DNA from 3 places in the Paenibacillus sp. EB106-05-06-XG162 genome. Region 1 is predicted to be linked to each of the others. Evidence: riboswitches for the same ligand, from Rfam matches in the RefSeq annotation. Region 1 holds a riboswitch; each other region holds the start of a gene.
What was found. A riboswitch is a leader RNA that binds a small molecule or an ion and turns the genes downstream of it on or off. The one in region 1 is predicted to bind cyclic di-GMP.

Region 1 (2,270 bases):
CACGTAATCGTTTCTGTTGTGTTGTCCCATTTAATTGTACCTTGCGAAACCTCAGGTCCCTTGGTTTTGTCGAACATGTCGCCCATTGGATCAATGACTTTCGCATTCTGTGCAGCGTAAGAAATCTTACTGGATAATTCTTTAAAAACCTTCTCTAAATCAGAACTCGTAGATGCGTAGTAACCACGATTCTGGCTATATTTCAGTACGTTTGTCGCGTTGCTGTTGTTCCCTACTTCAAGTCCGATGGAATAGATATCAATATTGGCATCTTTAGCTAATTTAGCTTCAGAGACTGTACCTATACCATTATTATCAACTTTATACTTATTTTTCCCGTTTCCTATCGAATAGCCATAATCATATAACAAATAATCGTTACCATATCCAATAATGTCATTGTAGTTAAAATCCTGAAGCGCTTTGGAAAATGCATTGCCTTCAGACCATGTATAATCTACAACCTTTGATGCCTCAAAGCTATACGTTGGTTCTCCATCGCTTAAAAGAACAATGACTTTATTATCCGCTTTACTAGACTCCAACAGCGTTCTAGCACGGTGAATCCCCGCTTGAATATTCGTACCACCATTAGGGGAAATGGTTCCGATATCTTTCTTTAACGTTTCTTTCTGCGAGACATCCTTAAACCCCGAAACATCTGTTACGTCTCCCGCAAAAGATACAGCAGCAATTCTTGTTGCCGAATCTTTGATAAGTAATCTGTCCACGAAACTCTTTGCAGATTCAATCGCTTTGGACATCCGAGTCCCTTTCATGCTACCGGACCGGTCAATCACCAAAACCACGTCCGAACTACTCTTAATGTTCTTTCCTTCAACCGTTAGGGTTACTTTCCATTCCCCTGGCGTGCCTGTCGGTTCGGCCTTCTTCGTCAGATTGACCGCGCCTGGATTCGGCCAGACCAGATCGTTCGAAGCCGCTGCAGAGCCCGTCGATAACGTACCAGGGATGAATCCGGTGAATACGGACAAGATGAACATCCATGTCACTACAAGTCTAAAACCTCGTCTCATGTCTACCTCCTATTAATATATTATTTCAGCTCCTTGGAAACGCAAAAAAGTCCGGCTGCAATAACGATGTAATTGCAGCTGGACTATCATCGGTCAAAGACCATTAGACTCCGAGGCTTTGCGACCTAACCTTTCGGTTAGTGTGCCGAAATATATAATTCTAGTCGTTGCAGATGGACACTATGTAGGTCTAAAGTAGGATAAAGGAACTATTTACATTGACTAATATATGCTACTTATAGAAGCAAAGTCAATTGATTTTGGGATTCTTGAATCTAAAGTTATTTTAAACTACGTGATCCTTCGTTGGTTGACTCATCTGAAGAGAATTGCATATACTATAGAAGTAACCAATAAAATCTAACGCATGAGGTGGAAAGGATATGGAAATTTTGTCGACTGTTCTTAGAAGAGAATTACCTTAACACGGGAGAAGTCTGCCCATTTTTACCGTTAAAGTGAATCCGAGAACAGTAGATAAAAGCCAATCCCTTTCTTACGAAACCGATATGATCGTGGGCGAGGTGTATTCACCTCGTCTTTTTTGTATATACCACCATAGAAAAATAACGATTTCATCGTTCATACAACCATGAAGTGTTTCTTATGAAACAGAAGATTGCGAATTCTGCTGTTCTCTCGATTCAGCCGTAGCACAAGCTAAATTGAAAAGGAGAGAACACAAGTGAGTTTATTAAACATTGAAGAAGTTACCCATATGTACGGAGATAAATTGAATTTTCGGGAGATCAGCTTCCGCCTGCTGCGCGGAGAGCATGTCGGCCTGGTCGGCGGCAATGGTGCAGGGAAATCCACCCTCCTCCGTCTGCTCGCAGGCGAGATTTTGCCAGATGCCGGGCGCATCGATTGGATGCCGCAGATCAAAGTAGGCTATCTGCAGCAGCATATTCATTTGCAGCCCGGCACGACGATTGCAGCCTATCTGCAAAGCGCATTCGCGCATTTGTATGCGATCGAACGGCGCATGCTGGGCATGGCCGAGAACATGGCCGAGGCAGACAACGATCTAGACACCCTATTACGGCAATACGGCGACCTGCATAGCCAGCTTGAAGACTCGGATTTTTATCAAATCCACGCTCGGATTGAAGAGGTTGCTGCGGGACTTGGCATTCTGGATCTCGGCATGGAGCGTGATGTCAGCAAGCTGAGCGGCGGCCAACGAACGAAACTGTTGTTAGGCAAGCTGCTTCTTGAAGAACCTCATGTATT
Region 2 (2,270 bases), on a different contig from region 1:
TATGCTTGCCCGTATCTAGAACGGGCTTATTTATGGCAAAGTTCAGTATTGTTGTGCTGCTGCTTGCGGTTACCCAACTGCTCATGCTCGCTTCCCTAGCTGCGTCAGTAAGCTTTCATAATATTTCCGGAGGAATGAACTGGGAGTTGACGCTTCCAGCTATCATCAGCGGTTGGGTCGCTTGTCTGCCGCTCGCGGCTTTACAATTATGGGTATCGATCGGATGGAGCAGCTTTGCCGCACCGCTGGCTATTAATGTAGCACTGACGTTGCCCAATATGCTGATCGTCAACTCTGCCCAGTTCGGACCTTACTATCCTTGGGCACAACCTTCACTGGCCATGTTGACACATAGTGAGATGGACTTCGGTGCCTTCACGCTGCCGATCGAAAATATTCTGATTACGATTACGTGCAGTTTCATTCTATTCTTCATTGGAGGATTACTGCATTTGAAGCGGAAAGAGGTATAGGGATTAGAAAGCTGAATCCTAATATATCGTAAAGAACTAGGGCAACTAGCCCTAGTTTTTTTGGGTTGAGATAAAGGATTGATATTCAAATAAGTTGACCTTTGAAAAATAATGAAAAATCTTTGAATAACATGAAAAATTTTCAGTTTTTTTATTTTCATAAATTGACATTCATATATCCGTGTTATATATTGGGTTATGCTAATGGTTCGTATATACTGTTTTGCAACACATTATCTATACTCCATGCTGTATTAAGGGTATATCTGAACTGACGGCAATTACATAATTTTGGCACCCTAATCGAAAGATTAGCTCGCAAAGCTTAGGAATCTAAGAGTTCATGACTTATGATCGTCCGGCCGCAATTAACATCGTTAATGCAGTCGGGCGTTTTTGTGTTGAAAGGACAGAAGAGGAGGGTAGAAAGGGAAAATGAACAAAAAAATCACGGCCATCCTGCTTATGGTGATCGGAATCATGTTATTGGTAACTCCAAAACTGACAGAGATGTATCAAGATTATCAGCAGGAACAGCTATTAAAGGAGTGGCAGGACAGTCTTCTTAATATTGATAGCGCAGAAGAACCTACAGAGCAAGCACAGAAGGGAGCCGTGAAGCCTACATCTACCCTTCCCGCAATCCGAGGCAGTGAAGACAATACAACAGTCAAGTCTCCAGAGCATGAAGCTGCAGAAGGAATTCTGACGATTGACAAAATAGACTTAAAGCTTCCCATCCTTCATGGAGCAACGCAAGCCAACATGAGGAAAACCGTCGCTAGTATTGCTAATACAGGCAAGGCTGGTGAAGTTGGGAATTATGCCATAGCGGGTCACCGAAATCGTACATATGGAAGGAATTTCAACAGGTTGGACGAGCTGGCTGTGGGGGATTACATCAAGGTCAATAATGGAAAAGAGCAGTTCGAATACACAGTAACGGAAAAGTTACGCGTCAAGCCAGATGAGGTGTGGGTGCTTAACCCTGACGGCAAGGATAAGGAGATTACACTTGTTACTTGTGACCCCATGATAAACCCAACGCATCGTCTGATTATTAAAGGGAAAATAATAGATTAGCCCAAATGCAGCCTAGGAGAAAACAGAAAATAGGAGGACACAGTATGAAAAGGCAGTCAAAAAGAGTATTTTCAATGTTTTTAACGCTCATGATACTTATGTTTACGATAGGTCAGAGCTTTGTACCTATGATCGCAAATGCACAAGAATTGAATACTACTGGATTTGTTGATCGTTTTACGATTGACAAAAAGGAACTAAATTATGGTGAACAGACGCAAATCACAGTGAACTTTAGTGATAAATCCGGAAATCAGATGAAGACTGGAGATACACTAACATTAACATTGCCTCCAGAATTGCAAGGATTTAGTGCATCCATCCCGTTAAAAAATGAAGAAGGCGTTGATTTTGGTACTGTTCAAATTACGCCAACAAATGTGATATGCACATTTACGGATACAGTTGAGAAACTTCAAAATATTAGAGGGCAATTTTATTTTACAGTTCGGGGTACTAATGTAGCAACGGATCAAAAGAAAGATGTTGAAACAAATTTAGATACAAATTTAGATATGCAAACTGTAACGATTACCGGTCCAACCAGTGGCGGTTCTGGTTCTAAGCCATTTTTCTACAAAGCTGGTGATATCCAGCCGGATAAGGCCGATCAAGTGCGTTGGTTTTTAAATATAAACTTAAACAAAGAATATTTAAGCCGCGATATTGTAGTGTCTGATCGTTTGCAGGAAGGTCAAACTCTTAATAAAGATA
Region 3 (2,270 bases), on a different contig from region 1:
CGTAACCCTAAGTAACAACATCATCAAACATATACAGACTCTAACGTATATTGAAAAGTCATATGTGGAACTGAACGTTTCCAACACGGGGAAGAAGTAAGACTAGAACGGCGTGCTATGCGGATCCGAGCGGAAACGGTCCGAACCGGGTACAAGGACAGCGAGGAGTCTTCGGCTTCTTTTGTTATTAATTGTTTATCATATTAATAATTTATAAGACAAAACGGGAGCTTGCTATCGGCAGCTCCCGTTTTGCTTCCGGAGAAAATTGCGTGCGCTGACGGATCCGGCATGGCTTGTTTCTGCTTATGATCCGAAGACACGCATTGTGATGTTTCATACGAAAGATAACAAAATTCCGGTAAAATTGCGGGAAGGGGACAAGAAGGCAACCGTGAACGGCAAATCCGTTCCGATTGACGCCGCAGTCGTGAACAAGAACGGACTGACCTATGTGCCGCTTCGGTTCATCAGCGAGACGCTTGGCGCTTATGTAAAGTATTTCGCGCAAGACAATCGTGTCATCGTCCGAAAGCCTACGGGCCAGAAAGCATATGATACGCTGATGCACGGCGATCTGACGGAAGCACGCAAGATTGCGTCAAGACTGTCAAAAATCTCGGGGGATGCGCCGCCTTTAGAGCATGGTGAAGGGTATCATCATTTTGGTTACACTTTCCCAGAAGGAGAAGTTCTACGGTTTATCTTCGATGATGCCGGATACGACTATGGTTACTATGATAATTCTTGAAAATGCATTGAAAAAAAGTGAAACATGTTGAAAAATGAAAATATCATAGTAAAATAGAATAGGTACATTGTACTAAAATCAAAACCTCTTGAACACAAATGAATAACGGGCAAATCCGTCGAAAGTCGGAGACGCAAAGCTATAGGGGCTTACATGAACAGTTATTGTTGATCAGCCAGCCAGCTGCCGAAAGTGTACTTGTTATTTCGTCAAACAACTCACCTTATTTCGGTAGAGTTGTTTTTTTGTGCTCAAATAGGGTTCAACGCAGAAGGAGTGAAATGATGTCTTTGATTCTAGCCAATATGGACACCGTACAGGAACATTGGCATAACAAATGGGAAGGTGTGGATAATAAAACATTTCTTGTCCCGGACTCGAAATCGATTGACCGCGTGAACGTGTCTACCATCAGACGCTCATTCCGGGAAAAGTCATTGCGCTCAATTCATCAAGCTTGTGATTCGGCGGGCGTAGATTTATCCACTGTATTGTACTCGTCATGGTCTATACTTCTTCATCGCTATATGCGTACCGAAGAGATCACATACGCTGCATTTTTACCTGATGAGGATAAGCTTATTGTTGTTCATATGAATATGGCTTCCTCGCATGCAATGGATGCGCTGGTGAAGCAAACCCAGGCCGTCATGAATCAAGAACGGCCGTTTTCAATGTCGCTTGGACAGCTGCAGGAGATGCAAGAGGAGACGGGATATGTACTGCCTTCCAATTCGGTAATAGGCATAGGGAAGTCGATCGAACTCTCGCATCGTGCATTGCTGCAAGAAAGCGACATTCGGCTTCAATTCACGGTCGAAGCCGAAACGATTGAAGTGGAGGCACTTTATCGGGAGTGTGCGTTTGGTAGTGCAACGGTTGAACGTTTACTCCGTCATTTAGAGAATATTTTGGTGTCGTGGTGCAACGAGCCTCATGCGGCGGTCGAATCGATTGATATCATGGACGCCGATGAGAAGGAGCATATCCTGAAGGCATTTAACCATACAGAGCAAGACTTTAAGGCAGACACGACCATTCATAGATTATTCGAGGAGCAAGTAGACCGAACGCCGGATCATGCAGCTGTAGTATGCGGTGAAGAGACACTTACCTATCGACAGCTTGACGAACAATCCAATCGATTGGCTCGAGTCCTCATGGGGCAAGGGGTACAGCGAGGGGACATCGTAGGGATTATGTCCGGCGCTTCGAAGCAGATGATCGTCTCGGTCCTCGGCATTCTGAAGGCAGGGGCGGCCTATTTGCCAATCGACCCGAATTACCCTGCGGAACGTACGAAATTCATGCTTGAAGACAGCCAGACACAGGTGCTGTTATTGACACCGGACATTCGCTCCGAACTGGCTTATGATGGCCCCGTATTGGTTGTGAGCGACGATCTGCTTGCGGGAGAATCTGTGGAAGCTGTTCCTGTGTCGTCCAGTCCGACAGATCTCGCGTATATCATTTATACGTCCGGGTCGACCGGAACGCCCAAAGGCGTCATGGTCGAGCA

Region 2: linked by a shared signal. The riboswitch ahead of AC3WU2_RS07990 (class D sortase) and the one ahead of AC3WU2_RS17855 (MucBP domain-containing protein) in region 1 are both predicted to bind cyclic di-GMP.
Region 3: linked by a shared signal. The riboswitch ahead of AC3WU2_RS29635 (non-ribosomal peptide synthetase) and the one ahead of AC3WU2_RS17855 (MucBP domain-containing protein) in region 1 are both predicted to bind cyclic di-GMP.

Annotation. Positions count from the first base shown of each region.
Region 1 covers NZ_JBYTDT010000008.1:92,665-94,934, reverse strand. The annotation lists gene AC3WU2_RS17855 (MucBP domain-containing protein) at 1-1,037, opposite strand, end outside; cyclic di-GMP riboswitch class I at 1,108-1,194, opposite strand; gene AC3WU2_RS17850 (ABC-F family ATP-binding cassette domain-containing protein) at 1,723-2,270, shown strand, end outside.
Region 2 covers NZ_JBYTDT010000002.1:472,774-475,043, forward strand. The annotation lists gene AC3WU2_RS07985 (ABC transporter permease) at 1-473, shown strand, start outside; cyclic di-GMP riboswitch class I at 757-843, shown strand; gene AC3WU2_RS07990 (class D sortase) at 909-1,556, shown strand; gene AC3WU2_RS07995 (Cna B-type domain-containing protein) at 1,601-2,270, shown strand, end outside.
Region 3 covers NZ_JBYTDT010000027.1:31,401-33,670, reverse strand. The annotation lists gene AC3WU2_RS29645 (DUF6080 domain-containing protein) at 1-100, shown strand, start outside; gene AC3WU2_RS29640 (copper amine oxidase N-terminal domain-containing protein) at 269-751, shown strand; cyclic di-GMP riboswitch class I at 850-942, shown strand; gene AC3WU2_RS29635 (non-ribosomal peptide synthetase) at 1,033-2,270, shown strand, end outside.